DNA from 4 places in the Blautia sp. MSK.18.38 genome. Region 2 is predicted to be linked to each of the others. Evidence: riboswitches for the same ligand, from Rfam matches in the RefSeq annotation. Region 2 holds a riboswitch; each other region holds the start of a gene.
What was found. Region 2 has a riboswitch for cobalamin ahead of NE638_RS10950 (cysteine-rich small domain-containing protein). Riboswitches for the same ligand answer to the same signal wherever they lie in the genome.
Positions count from the first base shown of each region.

Region 1: another riboswitch for cobalamin. It lies ahead of NE638_RS13275 (ABC transporter permease); the one in region 2 lies ahead of NE638_RS10950 (cysteine-rich small domain-containing protein).
Region 3: another riboswitch for cobalamin. It lies ahead of NE638_RS03995 (ABC transporter substrate-binding protein); the one in region 2 lies ahead of NE638_RS10950 (cysteine-rich small domain-containing protein).
Region 4: another riboswitch for cobalamin. It lies ahead of nikB (nickel ABC transporter permease); the one in region 2 lies ahead of NE638_RS10950 (cysteine-rich small domain-containing protein).

Region 1 covers NZ_JANFYP010000022.1:7,883-11,070, reverse strand. Annotated here, with positions in the region: gene NE638_RS13285 (ABC transporter ATP-binding protein) at 1-151, opposite strand, end outside; gene nikC (nickel transporter permease) at 132-995, opposite strand; gene NE638_RS13275 (ABC transporter permease) at 1,011-1,940, opposite strand; cobalamin riboswitch at 2,077-2,250, opposite strand; gene NE638_RS13270 (MATE family efflux transporter) at 2,398-3,188, opposite strand, start outside.
Region 2 covers NZ_JANFYP010000016.1:8,556-11,743, reverse strand. Annotated here, with positions in the region: gene NE638_RS10955 (C40 family peptidase) at 1-1,159, shown strand, start outside; cobalamin riboswitch at 1,391-1,560, shown strand; gene NE638_RS10950 (cysteine-rich small domain-containing protein) at 1,828-2,115, shown strand; gene NE638_RS10945 (phosphatase) at 2,221-2,937, opposite strand.
Region 3 covers NZ_JANFYP010000004.1:65,811-68,998, reverse strand. Annotated here, with positions in the region: gene pcrA (DNA helicase PcrA) at 1-1,436, shown strand, start outside; cobalamin riboswitch at 1,535-1,830, shown strand; gene NE638_RS03995 (ABC transporter substrate-binding protein) at 1,934-3,028, shown strand; gene NE638_RS03990 (FecCD family ABC transporter permease) at 3,043-3,188, shown strand, end outside.
Region 4 covers NZ_JANFYP010000015.1:59,413-62,600, reverse strand. Annotated here, with positions in the region: gene NE638_RS10690 (M14 family metallopeptidase) at 1-820, shown strand, start outside; cobalamin riboswitch at 1,106-1,294, shown strand; gene nikB (nickel ABC transporter permease) at 1,479-2,417, shown strand; gene nikC (nickel transporter permease) at 2,418-3,188, shown strand, end outside.

The sequences.
Region 1 (3,188 bases), on a different contig from region 2:
TGCCGCTTCCACTTTCTCCCACCAGAGCATGGATCCTTCCGCGTTTTACTTCCAGGCTGACATCTTTTACTGCATGAACCATTCCGTGAGATGTCTGAAACTCCACATGTAGTCTTTTTACCCTTAGGACATCATTTTTGGGCTGTTCCATTCTGTATTCCCTCCCCCAGATAATTAAATGCCAGAACAATGATCATGATCAGTATGCCCGGATAAAACATCAGTCTTGGATAAGTCTGGATATAACTTCTACTGTCACTGAGCATGATCCCCCATTCCGGTGTCGGTGCCTGCACACCAAGGCCGATAAAGGAAAAACCGGCAATTGACAGAATGATCGAACCGATTTCCATTGTTGCCAGTGCGATCACAGATGGCAGGATATTTCTCAATACATGCCTAAATATGATCCTTGCGTGGCCGCAGCCGCCGGCTTTTAGTGCGGTCATATAATTTTTATTTTTTTCCTGAAGTGTCAATGCTCGGGCAAGCCTTGCATATTCTGCCCAGGATACGACCGATAAGGACAGAATCAGATGAGCGCCGCTGGCTCCTACGGTTCCTGCAATGGCAAGTGCCACAATAAAGACCGGCATAGCCATAAATACATCAATGATCCTCATAATTATGGAATCGATTTTTCCACCTACATATCCGGCAAACAGTCCGATCGGCACCCCGACACATACAGTAATCAGAAGCACCGTAAAGCTATAGCTCAGTGAATACCGGCTGCCCCAGAGAAGTCTTGATAAAATACATCGTCCCAGCTGATCAGTACCTAAAGGATATGCCGCCGACGGATTCTTTAATTTTATCGAAACATCCACAAGCAGTGGATCATGCGGCGCCAGTACAGGTGCAAAAATAGCTGCCAATGCAAAAATTATGACCACCATCAATCCTATTTTTGTTTTCGGTGACCGGAATACCTGTTTCCAGTACAGATTCTGGATCATGCTTTTTTCTGTTTTCTGCTTTCTTCTGCTTCCCATTCTATGATCTCTCCTTTACTTTAACTGGATTCGCCGGTCAATCGCAGAATAGGCGATATCCACAAGAAAATTTAATACTACAATGCCAACAGCCAGAATAAAGATAAAACATTGCAGCACCGGAGTGTCTTTTGAGATCACGGATTTCAATGCCAGATTTCCGATTCCCTGAATTGAAAAAATACTTTCTATCACAGCTGAGCCACAGAAAAAACCGATCACAATTGATACCAGACGTGTCAGCACAGGAATCAGGATATTTTTCAGACCATGACGCAAAATTACATTTACAGATGACAATCCCTTAGCTCTGCTGGCACGTATGTAATCCTGCTTCAGCACCTGTATCATATTGGTACGGATCAATCTCGTCATAATTCCAAAGAAACTGATATCCATGGCAAATGCCGCAAGAATCGGGATGCCTCCGGCATCTCCTCCGATCACGGAAATCACTTTTAGCTTTACTCCAAATATATAGAGCAGCATCAGACCGATCCAGAAAGACGGCATAGATACACTGAGGGACGACAAAATGCGAATGACTTTATCCAGAACTCTGTTTTCATAAATTGCCGACAAAATTCCAAGAGGGACTGACACGATCATCAACAATAAAAACGAAGTAACTGCCAGTTTAAATGTCTGTGGAAAATATCTTTTTAATTCCTCAAAAGCCGGTTTTCTGGTAGAATATGATTTTCCAAAATCGCCATGAAGTGCCTGATCCAGCCATTTCCCGTATTGTACCAGCACCGGCTGATCCAGTCCTTCCTCATGCCGTACTTCTTCTACCTGCTCCGGTGACGGATGCTCATATTTTTTCTCCGCCAGCACTCTGGCCGCATCACCTGCCGATATAAAACTCAGCATAAAAATAATAAATGTAACCGCCAGCACTACCGGAATCATAAATATAAAACGCTTTGCAATTACTTTTCCCATTTTCATTTCTCCTCATTTTTCATCTGTTTATTCGGTTAAAATAAAAAAAGCTGATATGATCCAGCATCATATCAGCACAAAAAACAAACCTCTACCTCAGGCAGAGCTTATTCCTTCTGTATCCCATCCGAATCAGAATTCTTCTGTCAAAAAGGCAAGTCTCCTGACTCCAGTTCTTCCTACTTACCATCTTCCCGGATCTCTCCAGTGATATTTTGGTTTTCGTCCCTGTCACAGTAGCGGTGGCTGTTCTGGCATTTCACCAGATTCCTTATTAAGTACTTTGTACACCCTTCTGACTATTCAATTTTCATAGTTGCAATGAATAAATATTATAATATCATACTTTTCTTTTTATATAAATAGTTTTTTGTCAAATATAAAATATCTGAACATTTCATAGTGAAACCCGGATATTTTCTGCCTGTATTATTATAAATCTCTTAAGTAAATAACATTATGTATGAACGGTGACTTCTTTATATTTCCGTATAATGATCATATAACTTACGAATAATAAAACAGCTGCGCTGCTCCATGCACAGATCTCTGCATAGTATATTCCATCTTCACCGATCAGTTTTGGCAGCAGCAGCGCAACACTGACACGCATTATAAATTCTGCAATGCCGCTGGCAAGCGGAATCAAAGTATTACCCAGGCCCTGGATAGCGGAACGATACACATACAGCAGATACAGCACCCACAAAAAGACAGCCATAATAAACAAATACTTATATGCTATATCCAATACCTGTCGGGTCTGATCCGGTTCACCGGATACAAACAGGGACAGTACATTACGTCCAAACAGTACCATCATGCCGGAAATGAAAGCCGAAGTGAGCACTGCCATATAAGTGCCGCTGCGCACGCCTTTTCGAATCCTCTGGTATTTTTTTGCACCAAGATTCTGGCCCACATAGGTTGTAATAGCATATCCATATGAAACGGCAGCCATCTCCAAAACCCCATACAGCTTGTTCGATGCCGTAAATCCCGCCACAAACAGAAAACCAAATCCATTGATCACATACTGTACCACAAGTCCTCCCACGGAGATGATCACATTCTGTATCGCAAGAGGAACCGCCAGTTCCAAAAGCCGCAGGCTCATAGAGGGCTGCCTGTAAAAGTCCTTCTTTTCCAGGCGGATATCCGGGATTTTACGTAATACGATCAAACAGTACAAGGCTGAAAATCCCTGTGCGATAACGGTTGCCACTGCTGCTCCGGCAATACCCCAGC
Region 2 (3,188 bases):
GGCCAAAAATGCCAAGCAGAAACAGTATGAGGCAATGAAGAAACGTATCCAGTATCTCTATGAGAAGGGTGGAGATGATGCATGGTTCCAGATGATGCTGAATGCAGAGAACCTGTCTGACCTTCTTACAAGAGCAGAGTACACACAGAAGACTTATGAGCAGGACCGTAAGAGTCTTGAAAAATATTCCAATACGATCCAGCAGGTGGCAAACCTGGAGGCACAGTACACACAGGAGAAGGCAGAGCTGGAGGGAATGAAGCAGGAATATGAGGCAGAGTCCCAGAACCTGCAGGCACAGCTGGATGAGAAGCGTGCCACATCCGCAGATTATGATAATGAGATCGCCTACGCACAGCAGCAGGCTACAGATTATGCCAACCTTCTTGCAGAGCAGACTGCAGAGCTTCAGAGATTAGAGGCTGAGCGTATTGCAGCAGAGGAAGAGGCAAGACGTCAGGCCGAGGCTGAAGCAGCAGCGAGAGCACAGGCTGAGGCAGAAGAGGAAGCAAGACGCCAGGCAGAGCAGGAAGCACAGCAGGATGAGGCGGACGAGAGCGAAGACGGACAGTACGATGAGGACGGCGACGTGATCGAGAATGCAGATGAGGATACTGCAGAAGATGACACCGAGGATGTGGATGAAGATGCAGACAATGGTGAGAATGATGATGCGTCCGAGGATACTGAGAATACAGAGGATAATGCAGACGCAGATTACGATAACAGCACAGACGCATCTGAAGAAAGTGCAGAGGACACATCTAATGCAGAGGATACATCTTCAGACAGTGACAGTTCTTCTTACAGTAGCGGTTCCGGATCTTCTGTTGTGAATTATGCTACACAGTTTGTGGGAAATCCTTACGTATGGGGCGGAACAAGCCTTACCAATGGTGCAGACTGCTCCGGATTTGTACAGAGTGTCTATGCGAACTTCGGAGTCAGCCTTCCGAGAACCTCCTATGAGCAGCAGAATGCAGGTACAGAAGTATCCTACGCAGATGCACAGCCGGGAGATCTGATCTGCTATGGCGGACACGTGGCTATTTACATGGGTAATGGCCAGATCGTTCATGCATCGAACTCTCAGGACGGGATCAAGATCAGCAATGATGCTACATACAGAACAATTGTATCTGTAAGACGTCTTGTATAATAAAAACGTACAACAGAAAATAAAAATACAGCAGCCCGACAGCAGTTTGTCGGGCTGTTTTTGACGTCGGAAAAAATATTGAAAACCCATGGAACGGAGTGAACAGCAATAAAATATGCTCAAAAATGTATAAATATTGAAAACAGTATTGACATATAATTAACAGGATGTTATTATAATGTCAGTATAATTCCATATTGAACATAGCAAGTGCTGAGGATAGCTGACAGTTATATATTGATTATCAGAAGTCCACAGAAAAGGGAATCAGGTGTGAAACCTGAGCGATCCGGTCACTGTAACGGAGGAGCGAATCTCATAGTCCATTGTACGTATGTATGAGAAGGAGAGAGGAGCCATGATCCCGGAGCCAGGAAACCTGCTTGTTATGGCGAGGTTAAACTTCCGTGTAAAGTGTAACAACCATTTCAGGGACTCCGCACCCCTGGGACGTTGTCTACTTTTTTACGAGAGTAGGCATTTTTTTATGGAATGCGCCTGTTCATATGAATTATACATGATTAAATGGCAGGCGATACTACTCCGGATACATTCGTTCCCTCCGCGCACTCATGAACGGATTATATTTCTACCCCGGGGTGGCATCGCTACCTCTTTTTTATAGGAAAAAGTTATGTGTGGTTATGTCAGGAGAGGAGAAAAGAGCCATGGAGAAACCATACTGGGAAGGCAAAGAATACTCTTACTTCAGCCACAAAAACTGTGAGTATTTTCCGTGCCATAAAGGAGCAGATCCGGAGAACTTCAATTGTCTGTTCTGCTATTGTCCTTTATATGCACTGGGAGATAAATGTGGTGGTAATTTCCGCTTTACGGAAAGCGGGATTAAAGACTGCACCGAATGCAAGCTTCCTCACAGAAGAGAAAATTTCGGATATGTTACAGGTAAATATAGCGAGCTTGCGGAAATTGTACGGAAGCAGCGGGAAAAATAAAAAACAGGCCAGTTCAGATACAGGAAAATGTATATTCCTGTGTTTGAACTGGCCTGTTTTGTTTGGGGGACAATATCTGTTATCTGTCGGAAAAGATACAGAAGATCATTCTCTGGTTTGGAGAAAAACCTTGAGTCTGGGAATCTGGTTGTTGAGGATCAGCTGTTCCGGAAACATGGCCTGATGAACAAACTCAGCAGCACAGGTAAAATCTCCGATATGCTCCGGGCCATGGCTGTCACTGGAAAGAAGCAGCGGTAGATCATATTTGCGGCAGCATCGAAGGATCTCGAAACAGTTTTCTCTTGTGTCGCCACGATAGCCATAAGGTGCAAGAGAAGCTTCGTTGATCTCAAAGATCGTGCCGGTTTCCCTGGCAGCCCTTGCAAGCGCATCATAATTAACCGGGTAATGAGTGTTATCACTATGTCCGAGGATCTTTACACAGGGGTTTTTCATTACATTGATAAAAGCTTCTGTGTTTTCGGCTCTGGTACCGCAGCGGTAATTCCAGGCATGCATGCTGGCAATGGCGTAATCAAGTTTACATAATAATTCCTGATCTAAATCTACCGTTCCGCTGCGGTCAAGGATATTCAGTTCAATTCCGTAGAGTAATTCTACACCGAAATGTTTTTTGGGAGAATAGGTAAGGCTGCGGAAATAGGAGGAAGTTCCGGCTGCCAGAGTGCCGGGACCGTGATCAGTGATCCCGAGAAGCCGGAGACCTTTCTCGGCAGCTGCGCGTGCCATGTTGGTGATGGTACATTCCGTGCCGTGACCACTGGCGATGGAGTGGGTATGCATATCAGAAAGATACATAAAAATACACCTCTTTTACTGTTTGAGAACATGTGACAGAGCGGAATACGAATGTCCGCTTTGCATAAATTTTTTCTGAAAAACAAAGGAATTCCTATATAAATCCAAGTATGGCAGAGCAGAAAAACAAAGTCAATAGAGAAAAACATAAAAATACAAAAAACAAATAAAATCAACAGGGCACAACCGATAAAAACCACAAAAACAGCTAGAAACACATGTTGGATTTCGTTGACATCGAAGTGGGGGTA
Region 3 (3,188 bases), on a different contig from region 2:
AGAAGGTTTTTCCTGAGGCTAAGGTGGTGCGCCTGGAACAGAATTACCGTTCTACCCAGAACATCCTCAATGCAGCCAATGAGGTGATCGTCAACAACACAGAGCGTAAGGAAAAACGCCTCTGGACAGAGAACGAAGAGGGCGATAAAGTACATTTCCGTCAGTTCAACAACGGATTTGAGGAAGCGGAGTATGTTGCAGGAGAGATCATCCAGGGGCGCCGCAACGGGAAATTCCAGTACAAGGACTGTGCAGTACTTTATCGGACCAATGCCCAGTCCCGTCTCTTTGAGGAGAAATTTCTCCTGGCAAATGTTCCTTATAAGATTGTCGGCGGCGTGAACTTTTATGCCCGCAAAGAGATCAAGGATCTGTTAAGCTATCTGAAGACCCTTGACAATGCCAGTGATGATCTGGCTGTGCGCAGGATCTTAAATGTGCCAAAAAGAGGGATCGGACTCACCAGCATCGGCCGTGTCCAGGACTATGCGGATATGATGAACCTGAGCTTTTACGATGCGCTCCGCGTGGTGGAGGAAGTACCGTCCATTGGCAGGGCAGCAGGAAAGATCAATGATTTTGTATCCTTTATCCAGGGACTGAAAAGTAAGGCAGAGGCCTATACAGTCCGTGAAACCCTGGAAGAGGTCATTGAGCTTACCGGTTATGTGAAGGAACTGGAGGCAGAGAAAACGGAGGAGGCCCAGGCGAGGATCGAAAATATCGATGAGCTGATCTCCAAGACAGAATCCTTCCAGGAAGCCATGGAGGAGGCCGGACAGCCGGCAACACTTTCTGCATTTCTGGAGGAGATCGCACTGGTGGCAGATATCGATTCTGTTGATCCGGATCAGGATTATGTGCTGCTGATGACCCTTCACAGTGCCAAGGGACTGGAATTCCCAAATGTATTTATCGTGGGAATGGAGGACGGTGTTTTTCCGGGGTATGCTTCCATCTGGTCCGGTGATCCGTCGGATATCGAGGAGGAGCGAAGGCTCTGTTATGTGGGGATCACCCGTGCCATGAAGGAACTGACCTTAACCTGTGCAAAACAGCGGATGATCCGTGGGGAGACTCAGTATAACCGTGTGTCACGTTTTGTAAGGGAGGTTCCACGGGAGCTGGTAGATCTTGGACATACCATTCAGGAGAAAAAGCCCAGGGTAGATGATATCGTATCTCCGAAAAGCGCCTATGCCCAGATGAAAATGAATTTCCAGGCAAAGAGCACCCTGCAGAAAAAAGATTTCACAGTGAAGAAGGCGGACAGCCTGGACTATGGTGAGGGAGACACGGTCCGTCATGTGAAATTCGGAGTCGGTATCGTAAAAAATATCGCAGACGGCGGCAGAGACTACGAAGTGACGGTAGACTTTGACAAAGTCGGCGTGAAAAAAATGTTCGCCGGTTTTGCCAAGCTGAAAAAGATCTGAGAGGGATCTCTCCGGGCAGACTATTTCTGCAAAAAAATGTAAAAATCCGGCCTCAAGGTTGTAATTGGAAAACCGGTATGTTAGAATCAGTATCAGCGTAATTGAATTGCTGTGAAGTGGACAGTATCACCGGCACATATGCTGTCGGATACTGTGAGAGGGAATCGGGTAAAAAGCCTGAGCGGTTGCGGCCACTGTATACAGAAGAAGGGATTTCACATGCCATTGCAGAAACTCATGTGAGAAGGCGAAATCCCGATGTCAGAGAGATTCTGGAGAAAATTCTGATACATCATTCATGATCGGCTAAAAGATGAATGGTGTATCAGTTTTTATTTTGCGGAGTTTTTTCTGAGTCTGTAAGTCAGGAAACCTGCTTGACAGTATGTAAGTGGGAGCTTCCGTACAAAGTGTTCCGTGCAGATTTTATGAAGCCCCATCTTTTCGGTTACCCATAGGCAACAGGAGATAAAACAGGCGAAAAGAGAGGAAATGAAATGAAAAACAAGTATGTATCCACAAGAATCATGGCAATGGTAATGGCAGCGGCAATGACCGTATCAGCAGCTCCGGCTGTTTATGCCGCAGAGAGAGCAGACTCCGAGACCATCAAGGAAGACAATCAGCCGGCAGCAGAAGACAGTACAGAGTCTGCAGACACCGAAGATTCTTCCGCAGAGGCAACCAAGACAGAATATCCTCTGACCATCACAACCTATGATTACGATGGAAACGAAATCGAAACCACTTATGAAAAAGCACCGGAAAAAGTCCTTGCTGTATATCAGGGAAGCATTGAGACTATGCTCGCACTTGGTCTGGAAGACCACCTGGTAGCTACCGCAGGTCTTGATAATGAAGTTCCGGAAGATCTCAAAGAAGCATTCTCAAAAACAAATTATCTTGACGAATTTACCCCATCCCTTGAAACTGTAACAATGCTGGAGCCGGATATGATCTTATCCTGGAGCTCTCTTTTCTCTGATGAGAATCTGGGAAATGTAACAGACTGGATCGACAAAGGCTGCAACACCTACTACAACACCAATACTCGTCCGGACGGCGACAGAACACTGGAAAATGAATTCACAGATATCTTAAATATCGGAAAGATCTTCGATGTACAGGACAAAGCACAGGCTATCGTTGATGATGCAAAAGCAGTGATCGACAAAACTCTTACTGCAACTGCAGATGTAAAAGACAAACCAAGCGTAATGGTATTGGAGCCTCTTGGAGATGACATCACAAACTATGGCGTAAAGAGCCTTGGCGGAGATATGGTAACACAGTTAGGCGCAACTCTTGCAAACCCGGATGCTTCCACCGTTGGAAAAGAGGATATCATCGCAGCCAACCCTGACGTGATCTTTGTGGTTTACATGCCATATGCAGGAGATGATCCGGAAACTGTTAAGAACAGCCAGCTTGCAGTGATCCAGGATGATGAGTCCCTGAAGAGCCTTGACGCAGTAAAGAACGGACGTGTTTACCCGATCATGCTCAGTGAGATGTATGCAAGTGCAACACGTACCCAGGACGGAATCGAAACTTTTGCAAAGGGATTATATCCGGACGTAAATCTTGACTGATCGGAGAAAATGCAGTGAAAGAAACAGCTTCACAGAGAAAAAAAGATAAGGTGCTCAGAACATCCATGTATGTGGCAGTTCTCATCGGACTTGCAGGATTCCTTATTTTTTCCATACTTGCAGCCATCACTTTTGGAAATGCGGATCTGTCACTGAAGGA
Region 4 (3,188 bases), on a different contig from region 2:
AATACACAGTGCGGAGTATGTAGGAATCCAGGCGGCAATGGAACTTGCAAAAGAATTTCAACCGGAAGAACTGAAGGGAAATGTGATCATCGTTCCACTGGTCAATGTCAGTGGCTTTGAGCATCGCACCATGAGTCTGGTCTATGAGGATGGCAAGAACCTGAACCGCGTTTTCCCCGGAGATCCTGAGGGAACAGCTGCAGATCGTATTGCCTATGCTATAGTGACAAAGCTTTTTTCCATAGCAGATTATTATATCGACCTGCATAGCGGAGATGGGTTCGAACAGCTTCATCCCTATGTTTATTATGTAGGGGTTGTAGATGAAAAGACAGCAGAGAAATCATTACATATGGCACGGCATATCGGCGTAAAATATGTGGTCCGTTCCACAACCGCCACAGGTGGCGCCTACAATTATGCTTCTTCTCTTGGAATTCCAAGTATTCTCATCGAAAGAGGCGGACACAGCTACTGGACCTGGGAGGAAGTAGAACAGGATAAAAGAGACGTCCGTCACCTTGTTTTTCATCTCCAGGGAAAGAAATGTCATGGTCTGAAGCATTACCGTCAGATGCTTCTTGAAAATGTAGTCTATGAATATGCGCCGTATACCGGATGCTGGTATCCATCCAAGAAGCCTGGAGAGTACTTCTTTAAGGGAGAAGAACTGGGTGAACTGAAAGATTACTATGGAAATTTACTTTACACATCTATTGCAACTGAAAACGGAGTCGTACTTTATCAAACAGCCAGTCTGAACATTATTGAAGACGGACCAATGATCGCATATGCAGCGATCACGGAGACTCTGACCTGATAGTAAACAACCTTTTCAGAACGCTTCTGTCTGAAATCATATTGAAACAGTAAGAAAACCGGGTTTTACCATTTGCTATTCTATTTGTAAAAACAGCGAGGTAAAATCCGTGTTTTTTTTAGCAGATCAGATAAATCCAATTGTCATATCCCCCATGGGGGATATATACAATTCAAGCATCTTTAACAAAATTTATGAGTTTTCTAAAAATATAACATTTTTCCATAGACATAAACTATAGTTTTATCATATAATGTTGCAGTAATTTAACAGCATTTGCTGATTTTCACATCAGCCGTTGTAAGTTCTGAGAGGATTAATAGGGAAACCGGTGTAAATCCGGTACGATCCCGTCACTGTAAGGGGGAATCCTCAGACAAAGTACCACTGGTCGAGTACGTGAGAAATAGACCGGGAAGGTGCCTGAGGGTAAGGATCCTAAGTCAGGAGACCTGCTTGCAATTGTTTTAAAATGATTCTTACGGAAGATAGGAAGCATATTTATTTTGTGTGCCCGTATTTCGTCACGGGCTTTTTTCGTGCAAATTTTCTAAAATTCCATGCATATTCTGCATATTAAGAATCCAATAGTTTCTTTTATCTAACTAAATTAAAACGGCAATGTTAAAATCGCATCAAATGAGGAAAGGAGTAAAACGTGACAAAGAAACAAGTAGGAAAAAGATTTCTCCAGATCATCATTGTATTATTTGGAATCAGCTTTTTCACATTTGGACTGACCTATCTGTCACCTGGTGATCCTGCGGAGATCATGCTGACAGAGTGTGGTAATCTTCCTACACCAGAGCTTCTGGAACAGACAAGACATGAGCTTGGCCTTGATCAGCCCTTTCTCGTGCAGTATGGTTCCTGGCTGAAGGGTGTTGTTACAGGAGATATGGGACAGTCCTATTCTTTCAAAATGCCGGTAACAGATAAACTGGTATCCTGTTTCTGGCCGACGCTGAGGATGTCGTTGCTGGCACTTCTGATGATGGTCATTATTTCCATACCGCTTGGAATCCTGGCCGCTGTATATCAGAACAAATTCCCGGATTATTTTGTGAGAGGAATTACCTTTGTGGGAGTATCTGTTCCAAGCTTCTGGCTGGGCCTGATCCTTCTCAGCATCTTTGGTGTTCAGCTTCGCTGGATCAATGTTGCAGGAGGCAGTACTGATTTTAAATCCATGATCCTCCCGGCGCTGACTCTTGCACTTGCCATGTCTGCAAAATATACCAGACAGGTAAGAAGTGCAGTACTGGAGGAACTTCACCAGGATTATGTCACAGGTGCAAGAATGCGTGGAATCAAGGAAAGCGTTATTCTCTGGAAACACGTCCTTCCTAACGTAATGCTTCCTCTGGTAACATTGCTGGGACTTTCCCTTGGAAGTCTTCTGGGAGGTACTGCAGTTGTAGAGATCATTTACAACTGGCCTGGAATGGGAAATATGGCAGTAAAAGCAATTTCCTGTCGTGACTATCCTCTTGTACAGGGCTATGTACTCTGGATCGCGATCCTGTACATGTGCATCAACCTGCTTGTGGATCTGTCCTATACTTATCTCGATCCAAGACTTAAGGAGGATAGATAATTGAAAAAGGTATTACGAACATTCAAAGAAAATAAACAGTTCACTCTTTTCTTCATTCTGGGTCTCGTGGTGATCGGAATTGCGATCTTTGCGCCACAGCTCTCACCATATGATCCACTGAATGCAGTTATGACCGAATCACTGCAGGAGCCAAGCTCCGCTCATCTATTCGGAACGGATAAGCTTGGACGAGATCTTCTTTCCCGTGTTATCTTCGGAACAAGAACCTCTCTGATCATGACCTTATGTCTGGTTGCGGTGATCTTTGTCATCGGTACATTTTTAGGAGTTATTGCCGGATATTTCGGCGGCGTTGTGGATGCAGTGATCATGCGTATCGCAGATATGATGATCTCCTTCCCTGGGCTTGTACTGGCCATTGCCATTGCCGGCATGCTTGGACCAAACCTGGTCAATGCCGTTATCTCCATTGCGGCTGTAAGCTGGACAAAATATGCCCGTCTTGCACGAAGTATGGTCTTGAAAGTCAAGAAGAGTCTTTACATAGAGGCAGCTATAGTAAACGGAACAAAGACCTGGAAAATTCTTCTTGTACACATTCTTCCCAACATGGTAACCCAGATGGTGGTAACTGCGGCAGCAGATATCGGAACTATGATGCTGGAGCTGGCTTCCCTTTCATTCCTGGGATTTGGTGCAACTGCGCCGACACCGGAGTGGGGACTGATGCTGAATGAAGGAAGAACCTACATGGCAAAGGCGCCATGGCTTATGATCTACCCTGGTATCGCTATCGTGATCTGTGTTGTT